2 regions of the Paenibacillus protaetiae genome follow, and region 1 is predicted to be linked to the other one. Evidence: riboswitches for the same ligand, from Rfam matches in the RefSeq annotation. Region 1 holds a riboswitch; the other holds the start of a gene.

Region 1 (7,612 bases):
CTTTTTATGTTGCGGTTTCAATATCTAGATGAAGATAAATTATTCGACATAGACTCCGTGACTTGCAATCAGGTTTTGGTGATAACAAGTCAAAAGAAAACCAGGATTAGTGCCGTTGATGATCATAGCAGTAAATTCGTCCATTGAAACGTTTGGGATTCGCTAAGCAGTATTCTTTAACTTTATTTGCAACCGGCTTTCCGCATCTAGCGCAAACAAACAGATCACCATCCTGTCTATAGTCAGAAGTAACAGTCGAAGCAGCTATCTCATTAACAGGTTCAAGATCGCTAACCTTTATCGTCTGTGCTGCATTAACATTTGCCATCTGCTCGATTAAAACTCCTCTATCCCATAACTTTACGCCAAGACGCCTTGCGCCATCCCTAGCTTGTTCTGTAAAGCCGCTGTTGGTAATTACCCATGCTTCTTGGCAGCCATATACATCCTTGCTTGTGTAGGCTTGCTGAATTGCTTCATAACCCACGTTTTTTTTCCAACGTTTAGCTTGTATGACAACCTTTCTTGCTCCTGAAGTTATTATGAGGTCAGCACCGTAGTCTCCCTTGCCACCAGTACGTTTTACCTGCCAACCCCGACGTTTAAAGAACTGCTCTAAGTAACGCTCAAACATCGTTCCACTCATCTTATCAATCTCTTGGATATTTGCCTTCTTAAGCTTTTCCTGGACATAGTAGATGCGTAAGCCAATACTTGTCGAAAGCACGATAATGATGAAAATAAGAAGTGGATTTAACCATGCCCCTCCAATTGTTGCTCCGTACTTGCTAAAGATGATGTTGAATGCAAGTAAAAAGGCGCAACCAAGTGTAAGCTGCAATGCAATGTCTACGAATGTAGGATCTTTTTTACGTCTCCTTGCCAAAGTCTTGACCTCGATTCTGTTAGGTATTTTGAATTGTATATAGGTCATTATATCTACTTCATCCTAATTGTGGAAGGAGCTCTTTGCCGTAGGAATATCGTATTTAAAAGATTCATAGATTTAGATAAGAAGTTACGGGGTTCAAATTGGAACTCTTGAATCGGGGATCATCCATCACATTGATATTCCATATTTCAAAACAGACAGGAGCAAAGAGCCAAAGTCCCTTTTATATAGGAGCCCTAGGCTCTTTTGTACGTGATTTTGTTCAATGAAAGGCGGCACAGCTTAGTGCCGCCTTGTTTTGTCTAGCCTTGCGTTTTTGGCACAGGCGGGACGGCATCGCTTTTGCGCGACTTGCGCCGTTCCATGTTCACCTTTCGCTGCAGTGCGCCAAGCACAATATCCGCGGCAATGGCCAGCACAGCGGCCGGGATTGCTCCTGCGTAAATCCGAAGCGGATTCTGATTGTTAATGCCGGCGTAGATTTCGCGGCCTAAGCCTGAGCCGCCAATAAGCGGGGCAATGGCTGCCACGCCGACGGCAATGACTGCAGCGATGCGGATGCCCGATAGAATGTAAGGCAGCGACAGCGGCAAGCGCACCTGCAGCAGCATTTGCATGCGGCTCATTCCAACGCCTCTTCCGGCTTCCACGTAGCTGGAATTCACCTGCGTCAGTCCGACGTACGTGTTCCGCACAACCGGATTCAGCGAGTAGAGGAACAGCCCGAACGTGACCGTCATCATACCGAGGCCAAGCCACATCATAAGCAGCACAAGCATGGCGAGACTAGGGATAACCTGCAGCACGTTGGTAATGGCCATAATGATTTTGGCTGCTCCTTTACTTCGGCTGCACCATATCCCAAGCGGCACGCCAATGATGATGGCCAGACCGACGCCAAGCAGCACCATCATGATGTGCTGGAACAAATATTCCCATAACATCGCCCGATTGCGTGATACGTAGCTGAAAAAATCCCCGATCGTCAAATGTGGTCCTGCCATCGCCATGTCACTCCTTTAATAATCCAACCTGCTTCAAATAGCTGACGGCTACTTCCCGCTCGCTTTTTTTCTCAATATCGACCTGGTAGTTTAAATCGACCATCGTCTCGACATCCAGCGTTCCGATCAGCTTGGTGAGGGCTGCTTCCGCTTCCGGGTATTTCTTGGCGATATCGCCGCGCATAACGGTTGAAGCATCATACGGAGGGAAAAACTGCTTGTCGTCCTCCAATGTTTTCAAATCGTATGCCTTCAGCCGCGAATCGGTGGAATAAGCGAGTACGATATCCACTTGCCGGTTGGCAACGGCTTGATAGACAAGCGCAAGCTCCATCGGGTAAATGGTGCCGAACGTAATGCCGTAATGTTTGGAGAAGGCCGGGTAGCCGTCGCTGGGCCGCTCCAGCCAAGTTGTGTCGACACCGAGGCGCATTGAACCTGCATCGGGCTTCACATCGGAAATTTTCGTATAGCCTTTTTGCTCCGCTACATCCTTTCGGACGGTGAAGGCATACGTATTTTCAAAGCCCAGCGGGTCAAACCATTTCAGGTTGTAAAATTTAAGGAACCCCTGCTGCGCCTGCTCCAGCACGCGTGCCCGGTCTTTGGTTTCTTCGATTGGAAAATGGTTGTTGAATATTTCGCCGCTGTATAACGTCGCAATGTCGATGTCGCCTTTTTTCATTGCGGATAAAACAAGCGGACTGGATGCGAGATCGGGAATGACTTCTGCAGTTGCGTCCGTCCGGTCCTCAATAAGCGCTTTGTACATTTCCGCTAAAATTTTCGTTTCCGTAAACGTCTGGGCGCCGATAACAATGTCGCTGCGAATGCCGCAGCCGCTGGCGGCCGGCAGAATAACGGCAATCAGCAGACCGGCTATAGCCGGTTTAAGTTTAAAATGCCGGGTCACGCAGCGGCACCCCCTGTGCGGCCGAATCGTCCGGACAGCCACCGTTCCAGCAGCCCGAGCAGAAAATCCGCGATAAAAGCAAGCACAACCGCACCAATCGCGCCTGCAAAAACCAGCTCCGGTTTGTTGACGCCCATTCCCGACACAATCAGCTGGCCGAGGCCTCCTGCGCCAATCAGTGTCGCAAGCGTGGCCCAGCTAATAATATAGACGGTCGTAATGCGAATGCCCGACATCATGTACGGCAGCGATAACGGCAGCTGAATGGTCCAAATGCGCTGCATCGTGCTGTAGCCCATTCCTCTTGCCGATTCCAGCACATGCGGATCAACGGCTTTAAACCCGTCGTACGTGTTGCGCAGAATCGGCATAATGGAATACAGCAGCAGCGCCAGGATGGCCGGCTTTACGCCAATGCCCAGCAGCGGAATTAGCACAGCCAACAATGCCAGGCTCGGGACCGTCTGCAAAATGTTGGCGATAAAAAATACAGCCGAACGAAGCCAGCCCAGCTTGGTATACACCAATACAATACCAAGCGGAATGGCGACGATGCTGCCGAATACGACAGCCGTAAACGAAATGATAAGGTGCTCGCGAAGAGCCGTCACAATGTCGGGCCACCGCTCCTGAATGAAAGCGCCAATGTCAGTCATCGCCTACACCTCCTTGCCGGAGGAGTCAGCTGCTGCAGCATCGCCAGCGGACGAATTTTGCGTCTCATCCGGAGTTCCGGACTCTTTTGCCGATTCTTCGTTCGAATCTTCCGGTTCGGGCGGAAGTACCGGCAGCACTTCTGCGAGATGCCGGACGACGCTGCCTCTTGTAATGAGGCCTACAAGGCGGTTCGTGCCGTCGACGATAGCCAAATTGGACAGCTGATGAAGACTTAGCATCTCGACAGCATTCGGCAGTGGCGTACCGGAGGGCAAGCTGTATGCAATGGGCTTCATAACGTCGGCGACGGTCATATCTTCGTTGCCGTAATGTTCAAGCACGTTGAAGATGGACACAATGCCCTGAAGCTTTCGATTCCGGTCGGTTATAAACAACGAGTCGACGCGCCGCCGCTCCATAATGGTAATTGCTTCCGCCAAGCCGCGGTTTGGATAGATGGTGACCGGCTGGCGGATCATGACGTCGTCGACGAGCGGAATATCGTATGAAGATGTCTCGGCTGCATGTTCCTGCTCCAGCCGCTGCTGCCCGATAAAGGAACGGACAAAATCATTGGCCGGACGGCGCAATATGCGCTCCGGCTTGTCGCTTTGCACGACAACTCCCGCCTGCATGATGACGATGCGGTCGGCGATTTTGAGCGCTTCATCCATATCATGGGTAACAAATACAATCGTTTTGTGCAGCTCCTGCTGCAAGCGGACGATATCGTCCTGCAGCTGCTCCCGGCTGATCGGGTCCAGCGCGCTGAACGGCTCGTCCATTAATATAATTTCCGGATCGGCCGCCATCGCGCGGATGACGCCGATCCGCTGCTGCTGGCCGCCGCTCAGCTCGGACGGATAACGGTTTTTATATTGGCTGGCGGACAAGCCCACCATGTCCATCAGCTCTTCGACACGTTTGTCGATGCGCTGTTTATCCCATTTTTTCAAATGGGGAACGACTCCGACATTGCGGCCGATAGTCATATGCGGGAACAAGCCGATGCTTTGGATGACATAGCCGATATTACGCCGCAGCTTGACCGGATCGATTGTGGAAATATCGTCTCCATTAATAAGAATTTTGCCGTTCGAGGGCAGGATAAGCCGGTTGATCAGCTTCATCGTTGTGGATTTGCCGCAGCCGCTTGGGCCGATCAGGACGGTAACTTCACCTTTGTGAAAGGTGAGATTAATATTTTTAAGCGCATGATATCCATCGGGATAAATTTTATTGACGTTCTGGATTTCGATCATTAATCTCGTTTCCTCCGCTCTTGTTGGTTGCTTATTAAAGTTAATATAAGCTTCCGGGCTGTTTTTGAAACAAAAACAGGAAAAAACATTTCTTTATTCGGGCAAAAATGATCATTTATACATGACAAATGTTATAGGATTAGATAAGATGGTTTACAAACTGAATAGCAACGGTCAGGTGCCGGAAGCAATTGCTGCCAATTGCAGGCCGGTTAAAAGGGAAGCGAGTGAAAATCTCGCGCGGTCCCGCCGCTGTATAAGAAGAGCTGCTGCGATAAACCACTGGGAAACCGGGAAGGACGCGGAAGCGATGACGCTTGAGCCAGAATACCTGCCTGATTCGTTACACCGCAAATTCTACGATGGATAGGAGGGTGTTTGTTCGTGCATGCTTATTTGCGATGCGCTTATTAAACTTCTTAACTTTCGGGTTAAGAAGTTTTTTTGTTGCGGAGAGGTTTATTTCAAATTAAAGACAAGGGGAAGAAGGAATGAAATTAAATAAAGGATTCATTTGGCTGATAATGGTCAGCCTGTTTATTTCGATTGGCTCAACGAACATACATACGGCATTTGCGGACGAAGCGGACGGCACGCAAATTTTAAGCGGGCAGTCTTCTGCCGGCAGCCGGACAGAGCTGGAGCAGAATCCGGTTGTGGAGCAGGCTCGCCAGCAGCTGCAAAGCAGTTTGGCTTACATGGTGAAGACGGTCGCCAACCCTGTATTTGGAACCGGCAGCGGAGAATGGACGATTTTATCGCTGGCAAGGGCGGGGTACGAGGTACCCGCTAATTATTACGATAGTTATTACGCCAATGTGGAGCAAGCCGTTACGCAGCTGATGGCGACTTACAACGGGAAGCTTCATTCCACAAAAAGCACAGAGCATTCCCGCGCTATATTGGGACTTACGTCAATCGGCAAAGATGTGGCCGATGTAGCAGGGTTCAATTTGCTGACCGCGCTTGCTGATTTTGATTATGTGCTTAAACAAGGGCTAAACGGCCCGGTATTTGCCCTGATTGCTTTGGACTCGCACAACTACGATATCCCGCAAGCGGATGGGGTTAATCAAACGACCCGCGACAAATTAATAGACAAAATATTGGAGTACAACCGCACAACTGCCAACGCGGCAGGCTGGACGTTATTCGGAAGCAAGCCGGACGTTGATATGACGGCTATGACGATTCAAAGCTTGGCGCCATACTATACAACCCGTACGGATGTAAAAGAAGCCGTTGACCGTGCTTTGGTCTGGTTATCGGACAATCAAAGCGCAGCCGGCGATTATTTAAGCAACTGCGAAAGTACGGCGCAGGTTGTATTAGCGCTTGCTTCGCTTGGCATTGATCCCGGAACGGATCCGCGATTTATGAAAAACGGCAAATCAGCAGTAGATGGAATGCTCATTTATGCCGTTCCTGCCGGCGGTTTCAAACATACCGCAACCGGCGGTGTAAATGGCATGGCGACGGACCAAGGCACTTATGCGCTGGTCGCATATGACCGTTTCTTGAACGGCGGCACGAATTTGTACGACATGACGGATGTTGAGCTTGAAGGGGAGCCACTCCGGAGCAGCCAGAACAGCCGGGCAATGACGGCCCGGTTGTTATCGAACCGGCTGCCAACGAGAATTACAGCTTTACGGTAAACGCATCGGACTCCAATCAAACGTATCAGATCACCATTCCGGAAGAGAGCACGGGTGCGGTTCGCGTAACGCTGCCGGAACTGTCGGCACTGCCGCAATTGGAAGCCCATAAAGGCGGCGTTACCGCTGTTATTGCCCAAGGAACGCAGCTGACAAGCGGCAGCGGATTGGATTTGCAGCTAATAACATCGCTAGATGCGGCCGATGCCAGCTTGAAAACAACGCTTCAATCGCTGCTAGGCAGCAGCAAACAGCTGGATAGCGTTGCAGCAGCATTTGCGATGGGCGGCAATGACCGCGCCGAATTCGACCGGTACGTCACGTTAACGCTGGCAGGCATGGCCGGCAAGCAAGCGGCTTATTTGGAACAAGGCATTCCGCATCTTATTCAGAAATATGCGAATGACTCCGAAGGGGAGGCTGCCGGCAAGCCGGAATACGCCTATGACAACGGCACTGACCTTATTATCAAAACCAAGCATTTTACGGACTATGCCGCATTCACGGCAAGCGATAAAGAAGATAACCAAGAAGGCGGAGGTTCCGCAACACCGCCAGACTCCAAAGCGTATGTCACTTTTTCCGTCGATAAAAAGACAATTAAGCTCGGATACACGGTCTCGCCAGTTAAAGTCGAGCTTCAGCCAGGCGATACGGTATGGACTGTTTTCCAAAGAGTGCTGGATGGCCGGGAATCCATTACGACTATTCCTGGTCTGAACAATATAACAGCGTATATGTGGAATCCATTGATGGTGACGGCGAGTTTGACCATGGCACCGGCAGCGGCTGGATGTATAACGTAAACGGCGATTATCCGGGGTTTGGCGCGTCTTTGTATGAGCTGGAGGACGGCGATACGGTGCAATGGCGGTATACGACTAATTTGGGTACAGATTTAGGAGCAGACAACAGCCAGTGGGGAACGGAAGATCCCGATGGCGGAGGCACCGGAGCGGATCAAGGAACCGGCGGTCAAGACGGTACGAAACCTCCGGTGAAGCTGGAGCAGTTGTATAAAGACGGCGGCTCTATTTCGGATTGGGCGTACTCTGCGATTGGCAAAGCGGCGCAGCTTGGTTTTGTTCAAGGCAGCAATGGCGAGTTTCGCCCGAAAGCTTCGGTTACGCGCGCCGAATTTACGAAGTTGCTCGTTGAAGCATCAGGATTGAAGCAGACAACGGCTGGCGACAGTGCGTTTAAAGATGTGGCGGCAAACAGCTGGT
Region 2 (7,612 bases), 1.5 Mb from region 1:
GTCAAAGGTCGCCATTTCGCGCATCAGCTTGATCGCAGCGTCGATGATCGGGAAGCATAACACAGCGCCGGTTCCTTCTCCAAGCCGCATATCCATATGAATGACCGGCGTCAAACCCATCAGCTCCAGCAGCTTGGCATGTCCTTGTTCCTGCGACAAATGCGAAGCGATCATATAGGGATACACCCTCTCCGTCATCCGCATGGCGGCAAGAGCGGCAGCAGACGAGATATAGCCGTCAATGACAGCCGGGCAGCCGTTGGCCGCCGCACCGATAATGACGCCGGCAAGTCCGGCAATTTCCAGTCCGCCTAGTTTGGACAGAACATCGTAAGGATCGCCCGCATCCGGGGCGTTGACTTCAATCGCCCGTTTCACTACGCCGACCTTTGTCCGCCAGCTTTGCTCGTTAATGCCGGTTCCTCTGCCAACGGATTGCTCGGGAGCGAGTCCAGCCAATACCGATACAATTGCCGCGCTTGGCGTCGTGTTGCCGATCCCCATCTCGCCCGTTGCAAACAGCCTGTAACCTTGCGCGTACAGCTCATCCACAAGGTTGATGCCGGCTGCCAGCGCCTGCATCAGCTCATCGCGCTCCATCGCCGGGCCTTTGGCGATATTTCCGGTTCCATACCGGACTTTCCTGGTGATTAACGCCGGATGCTCCAAGTCGCTTTTCACCCCGATATCGACGCAAAAAACGTCCGCGCCGGAATGGCGGGACAGTACATTAACCGCTGCGCCCCCGCTTAAAAAATTAAAGACCATCTGACCGGTCACTTCCTGCGGAAAAGCGCTGACGCCTTCTTCGCATACCCCATGGTCCGCCGCCATCACAATAACAGCTTTACGTGACAAATCCGGCCACAGCTCGCCGGTTATTCCGGCAGCTTGGCGGGCAATCCGTTCCAGCTTGCCAAGGCTTCCCGGCGGCTTCGTCAAATGGTCCGAGTGGCGGTCCGCTTGCTCGGCAGCCTGCTCGTTAAACGGACGGATTCGCATGATCGCCGCATCCACAATCGCTTTATATTCGTTAGGCATGTTATTCGTCTCCCCTTGTCCCAAACTTTTCATTGATGTAAGCCGCACCCGCTGCCGCTTCATTGCCCCGCGGAATCCGGCACGAGTAAAATTTGCGGGCTGCCGTCTTGCGGATGGTCAACTACGGCTGCTTTCGTCTCATAGACCTCTTCAATCAGCTTCGCCGTCACAATATCGGCCGGTTTGCCAAATGCGGCCGCACGTCCCTTATGGAGCACCAGCAGCTCGTCGCAATAAAGCGACGCCAGATTCAAATCATGCAGTACCGCAATGGCAGTCCGGCCGCGTTCACGCTGCCAGTTTTTCACCATGTCCAACATTTGGATCTGATACCCGATATCCAGATGGGTGGTCGGCTCGTCCAGCAGCATAATATCCGTTTCCTGGGCGATCACTTTGGCGAAAGCCGCCCGCTGCCGCTCCCCGCCGCTCAGCTGATCCAGCTTGCGGTGCTGAAGCGAAGCAAGCCCCATTGACGCGATGGCTTTATCGATAATCGGGCCCGCGTCTGTCCGTTCGTCGCCAAGCCAGTTCTGATACGGGAACCGGCCCATCTCAACCGCTTCCCGAACCGTAAAGCCGGCAGGCGGCAATCCGGACTGCTGCAGGACGGCCATTTGCTTCGCCAGCTGCCTGCGGGGGATGCGTTGGACGAGCTCTCCGTTAAACAGCAGCCGGCCGGACGTTGGGCTGTCAACACCGGACAACAACCCGAGCAGTGTAGACTTTCCGACCCCGTTCGGGCCGATAATACCATACAAACGGCCGGTCCGGAAGGTAAAAGAGAGCCCGTCCAGCACCTGGCGCGCCCCCACCGTCTTGCCGACCTGTACCGCTTCGAATAAAACCATTACGCTTTCCCCTCCTTTTTGCTGCGGTGCAGCAAATAGGCAAAAAACGGCGCGCCGATCAGCGCCGTCACCACGCCAAGCGGAATTTCCCTTGGGCTAAGCGCCATGCGGGCGAGCGTATCGGCCCACAGGACAAAGATGCCGCCTCCTATAGCAGACAGCGGGACGATAAGCCGGTAGTCGGGTCCGGCCATCAGCCGGATCAAATGCGGCACCACAAGGCCGACAAAGCCGATGACGCCGGCAACCGATACAGCCGCCGCCGTCAGCAGCGTGGAAGCCAGCATGACGATCAGCTTGGTGCGCTCTACCGCCACGCCCATATGCGCCGCATGCTTTTCGCCAAACACGAGCTGGTTGAGCGGCTGGCTGAAAACGAGCAATACAGGCAGCCCCAAAGCCAGAAAAGGCAGCAGCATATACACATGCTCCCAGCTTCGCATCGCTAACGACCCCATCAGCCAGAACATGATCTGATTGACGACGCCCTGCGACAGCGACACCATGAATGAGACGAATGCTCCAAGGAACGCTTGCATGATGACGCCGGACAAAATAATCGTCTCCAGGTGCATGCCGCCGCCGTTCCCGCTGCGGGAGAGCCATAATACGCCAAGCAGCGTAAGCACGCCTGTTACGAATGCAACGGCCGGAACCGTCCAGATGCCAACCGCCATCTGCAGCCCGAACAAAATAAGGAACGCAGCGCCTACCGAGCTGCCGGAAGCAACGCCTAGCGTATACGGATCGGCAAGCGGATTGCGCAGCACGCCCTGCATCCCTGCTCCGGCAAGCGACAGGCACGCGCCTACAAGCACCGCAAGCAGCACCCGCAGCAAGCGCACCTGCGTAACAATCGCGATGTCGCCTTTGCCCCAGTGGTTTTCCGCCGGGCTCATGCCCGGAAGCTGGTGGAGCAATATGCCCCATACGTCCTCTATCGATAGTCCCGCCGAACCGATAGATAAGCTAATGACGATGGAAACAGCAAGAAGGAGCATGCCTGCTCCTCCATACATCGTTAATTTGGTTTTGACCATTTAAGAAAACAGCTCCGGATGGATCGCCTTCGCCAGCTCCAGCAGGCCGTCCGCCAGCCGCGGACCTACACGGACGAGCGGGTCATCCGATACTTCCACGATCCGGTTGTTTTTGACCGCGTCGATGGCATCCCAGCCGGCGCGTTTTTTAATGCCTTCCAGAATCGGATTTGGATTTGCGTCTTGCAGCGCAGGATATACGATTACGGCCGGATTTTCCTGAATGATTTTTTCGGCGTCGACTTCAAACCAGCCGGACTGGTCCCCCGCCGTATTTTGACCGCCTGCAATGGTTAGCAGCTCGTCCAAAAATTCGCCTTTGCCTACCGTATAACCTTCCGAAAATTCCAAATACGTTTTGACCGGGGCTGCGCCTTTCACTTTATCCGCAACCTGCTGCTTCACCTCTTGCATATGCTTCGCAATTTGATCCGCTTCGGCTTGTTTATTCATAATTTGGCCAATGACTTTAATTTTGTCGATCACAGCGTCGTATGTCTTCGGGTCCGACGCGTACACCGTCAAGCCAAGATCACGCAGCTTTTGCACTGCGTCCGTATTCATCGTCGAAGAGGCCAGCACGAGGTCCGGATTTAAAGCGGCTACCGCTTCAATGTTCGTTGTCATATCGCCGATTTTCGGCTTGTCTGCCGCTTCCGGCGGATAGTTGCTGTAGGCGTCTACGCCGGCAACCTCGTCGCCCGAACCGATGGCATATACAATTTCGGTTTCGCTTGGCAGCAAGGTAACGACCCTTTGCGGCGCCGCGTCAAAAGTCAGCTCGGTGCCGGTAGCATCTTTTACTGTTAACGGGTACGCCGTTTGCGCCGGATCGCTTGATGGCTGCGCAGAAGCGTTTGATTCCGCCGTCGGCGAAGCCGAAGCTTCCCCGGCTGCGGCGCCGTTATTGCTGTTGTGATTTCCGCCGCATGCCGAAAGCACGAGCAGCATCGCAATGAGCAGCAGAACTGCCGACTGCTTCAGCCAGCCCCTTTGTTTCTGTTTCATTATGTTTCTTCCTCTCCCTTTAGTTCAATGTATAAAATAAAAACGGCATTGCCGGCAAAAGTGCCGGAAATGCCGTTTAAACGCTTGCCTGAACATACAGGCGGGCTGAATTGAACGGTTCCAACACGTCCCCAATTCCCGTAGGATACGATGTTAAGCAGTAACAGGCAGGTCTCCTGACTTGGAGCGGCAGCAGCGCGTCTTCCCATACCGGTGTACAGTGACGTGTAGCGCTTTGCCTGGCATACCGCAGCGTAACATGGGCATGCCGGCTCCTTACAGTGGCGGGTCCGTGCCGGATTTTCACCGGACTTCCCTTTTAAGCTCTGACTGCCGGATCTTTCTTAAAGACGGCGGCGGACAAAGCACCTGATTGCGTTGTATACAAAAATATCCTCTGTACTATATCATCTGCAGGAACAGGTTGTCTACCCATGGCCACCGCAAAATTCGGGCAGCCTGTTCGCCCGCAGCGGCTGTTTATTAGCCGCACGAGCTCTCGTTAATAGTTCTTGCCGACGCCCGCCGCGCATAGGTAACAATAGTTTGCATCCATGGAAACGGGAGGATTGACGCTTGTGAAACGATCGCCAAAAACAGCGGTATACGCTGCTGCAGCGGTTCTTGCTGCTGCAGCGCTCATCTTTGCTGCAATGTATACGGGCATTTTCAAAGCCAAACCGCCGGCGGCTTCACCGCCAACCGAGTGGTCGGCAGGCGGCATAAGCGCCGAGATCAGCACCGGAGACCAGCCGGTTAAAGCGCTGCAAACCGGGCAAATGACCGTTATGCTGCATGGGCTGGACGGACGGCCGCTGGAACATGCGGAGCTGATCTTAAGCATCGACATGCTCGAGATGAAACACCGCCTCAAGCCGGTACCGATGGCAGAAATCGCGCCGGGCGAATATACAGCTGACTTCGTGCCGGTTATGAACGGCAAATGGTCAGCCGATGTCAAAATAACGTACAACGGAGAGACGCAGGAAGCGGCTCATCCGTTTACCGTGTTCCGTTAACCCGTCTTCACCATAACCACGGCGTGATGGAAGGGATGACTCCATTCGCTTCCAGGCCTCTTAATATGGATATTAAGCCGACAATAATTGCAGCTGCCGTCCCCGCTTTTCGCATCACTCGTCTCCAGCGGCGATTGGCCGCAACCGCCATCCATCCCGCAAGCGCAAGTGCGGGAAACGTCGCCAGGCCAAACAAGGCCATCGTGGCCGCCCCGCCCAGCGCTGTGCCTGTGGCAGCTGCATTCATCTGCATCGCGTATGTCAGCCCGCATGGCAGAAACCCAAACGCCACGCCAGTCGCCAGAATATGAAGCGACTCTTTGCGGGCGCTTAACCCGCCTGAAGCCGCAAGGCGGCTGTGCAGCCTGCCGGAAATGCGGGTCATAAACGGCAGCTGGATTTTGCGCCATATCCACAACAGCAAAAAAACGCCGCCGATAATGGAAGCCAGCCCCTGCACGCCGGCCAGCTTTCCCGCTACATCTACAAACGATCCAATCGTTCCCATCAAGGTGCCAAGAAGCGTATACGAGAAAATTCGCCCGCTGTTGTACAGCAGTGTTGTCCGCCTGGCCGGAAGGCTGGCGTTTAAATTCACCGATGTAACAATCCCCCCGCACATGCCAATGCAATGCGGCGCACTGAGCAGTCCCGTCACGACAACTAACGCCCATTGCTGCAGCATTAGAGCGCCCCGCTGTCTTTCAGCAGGCCGGTTTTAAGCCGCAGCGCGTTTAAAGCTACGGAGACGGAGCTTAACGCCATTGCTGTGCCGGCCATCCAAGGCTGAAGCAAGCCGCAGGCCGCAAACGGAATAATAATCGCATTATAAAAAAATGCAAACGTCAAATTTTGCCGCACGTTGCGAATCGTTAATCGGCTGATGCGGAGCGCTTCCGGAATGGCCCGCAGCCGGGGCTGCAGCAGCGTCATATGGCCGGCCGTCAGCGCGGCATCAGTCCCGTCTCCCATGGCAATGCCTACATCCGCTGCCGCCAAAGCCGGCGCGTCATTCCAGCCGTCTCCGGCCATGCCTACCCGTTTGCCTTCATGCTGCAGGCGGCGGACGAGTTCCAGCTTCCCTTCGGGCAGCATGCCGGAATACACGCCGTCAATGCCCGCCGCTTCTGCCGCAGCCGCAGCCGGGGCAGCGTGATCGCCTGTCGCAAGCCATACCTCCACCCCCATCTCCTTCAGCTTGAGGACGGTATCCCGGGCATACGGTTTCACCGGGTCCGCTACTGCGATCACGCCTATGCAGCCGGACGCTTCCATCACGTAGATCACAGTCTCCCCTTCCTCTTCCCGTTTCCTTGCAAAAGCAAGCGCCGGCGGCGTAATCCGCCATTCTTTCTCCGCAGCGAGCTTTACATTGCCAACGCCAATCGGTTTGCCTTCGAATGACGCCTCAATCCCTTTGCCGGGCGTAAACACCGTTTTATCCGCAGCATGAGCAACAAGCCCCGCTGCCGCCGCCTCATCGCGAATGGCTTTGGCCAGCGGATGGGCAGAACCGGCTTCCGCTGCCGCCGCCACCCGCAGCACAGCGGTTTTGCCGCCGCGCTCGGCATAAATAGCAGTAACGCGAGGTTTGCCTTCCGTTAGCGTCCCGGTCTTATCCAGCACAAGCGTATGAAGCCGCGATAACCGCTCCAGCGCTCCCGCTTCCTTCACGACGATGCCTTTGCGTGACAATACGCCGGATGCGATCACAAGCGAAATAGGCGTTGCGAGCCCAAGCGCGCATGGACATGCAGCGAGCATAACGGCAATCGCACAGCTGAACGCCCGCTGCCAGTTGCCCGGTTCTACAATAAACATCCATAACGCAAATGTAATAGCGGAAAAAAACAGCATAATCGGCACAAAAAAACCTGCAGCTACATCCACCTGGCGCTGAATGGCCGACTTCGACCGCTGCGCCTGCTTCACCAGCTCGCTGATCCGGTGCAGCATCGTATGCTGGCTGGCTGCTTCCGTCCGGACGCGCAAGCGCCCGCCGCCGTTTAATGTGCCGGCGAACACCCTATCGCCCGGCCGTTTCGCCTGCGGCAAACTTTCGCCGGTCAGCAGCGACTCGTCGACATCCGACTGTCCGACAACAATAATGCCGTCCACAGGTATTGTTTCTCCCGGCCGCACAAACGCATAATCGCCTGCACGGACTTCATCAATGCGCATGGTACGCATAGTGCCCGCTCTTTCAATTTCTACTTCTCGTGCATGGAGTTTGCTGAAGCCGGTTGCTTCCTGCTGTGTTTTTTCGGAGGCAGCCGCTTCGATGTATTTGCCAAGCAAAACAGCGGTAATGACAACGGCTGACGTCTCAAAATAAAGCGGCAGCGTATGCTGCGCGGCAGCGGTGCCGGAACCAACAGTCTGGAATACAACATAATGGCTGTACAAATAAGCGGCCGATGTGCCGATCGCAACAAGCACATCCATATTGGCGGTCCGCTGCCGCAGCGCGTGATAGGCTCCAAAATAAAACGGCAGTCCGATGCCGAATTGGATAACGGTAGCCAGCAGCAGCTGCAGCCACGGATTAGCCAGCAGCGGCGGGAGGCTGATGCTTCCGGGCCATGACCAGTGCTGCAGCATCGTCGCCAGCAGCGGCAGCGTCAACAGTGCTGATACGATCAGCCGCAGCAGC

Evidence for each region. A riboswitch is a leader RNA that binds a small molecule or an ion and turns the genes downstream of it on or off. The one in region 1 is predicted to bind cobalamin.
Region 2: linked by a shared signal. The riboswitch ahead of ET464_RS04085 (ABC transporter substrate-binding protein) and the one ahead of ET464_RS11145 (prenyltransferase/squalene oxidase repeat-containing protein) in region 1 are both predicted to bind cobalamin.

The regions. Positions count from the first base shown of each region.
Region 1 covers NZ_CP035492.1:2,394,952-2,402,563, reverse strand. The annotation lists gene ET464_RS11170 (restriction endonuclease) at 107-934, opposite strand; gene ET464_RS11165 (ABC transporter permease) at 1,195-1,896, opposite strand; gene ET464_RS11160 (glycine betaine ABC transporter substrate-binding protein) at 1,904-2,809, opposite strand; gene ET464_RS11155 (ABC transporter permease) at 2,806-3,465, opposite strand; gene ET464_RS11150 (ABC transporter ATP-binding protein) at 3,469-4,728, opposite strand; cobalamin riboswitch at 4,888-5,081, shown strand; gene ET464_RS11145 (prenyltransferase/squalene oxidase repeat-containing protein) at 5,220-6,386, shown strand; gene ET464_RS19835 (hypothetical protein) at 6,485-7,192, shown strand; gene ET464_RS11140 (S-layer homology domain-containing protein) at 7,126-7,612, shown strand, end outside.
Region 2 covers NZ_CP035492.1:923,311-930,922, reverse strand. The annotation lists gene cobT (nicotinate-nucleotide--dimethylbenzimidazole phosphoribosyltransferase) at 1-1,041, opposite strand, end outside; gene ET464_RS04095 (ABC transporter ATP-binding protein) at 1,101-1,892, opposite strand; gene ET464_RS04090 (FecCD family ABC transporter permease) at 1,892-2,932, opposite strand; gene ET464_RS04085 (ABC transporter substrate-binding protein) at 2,933-3,940, opposite strand; cobalamin riboswitch at 4,090-4,328, opposite strand; gene ET464_RS04080 (FixH family protein) at 4,519-4,959, shown strand; gene ET464_RS04075 (sulfite exporter TauE/SafE family protein) at 4,967-5,644, opposite strand; gene ET464_RS04070 (heavy metal translocating P-type ATPase) at 5,644-7,612, opposite strand, start outside.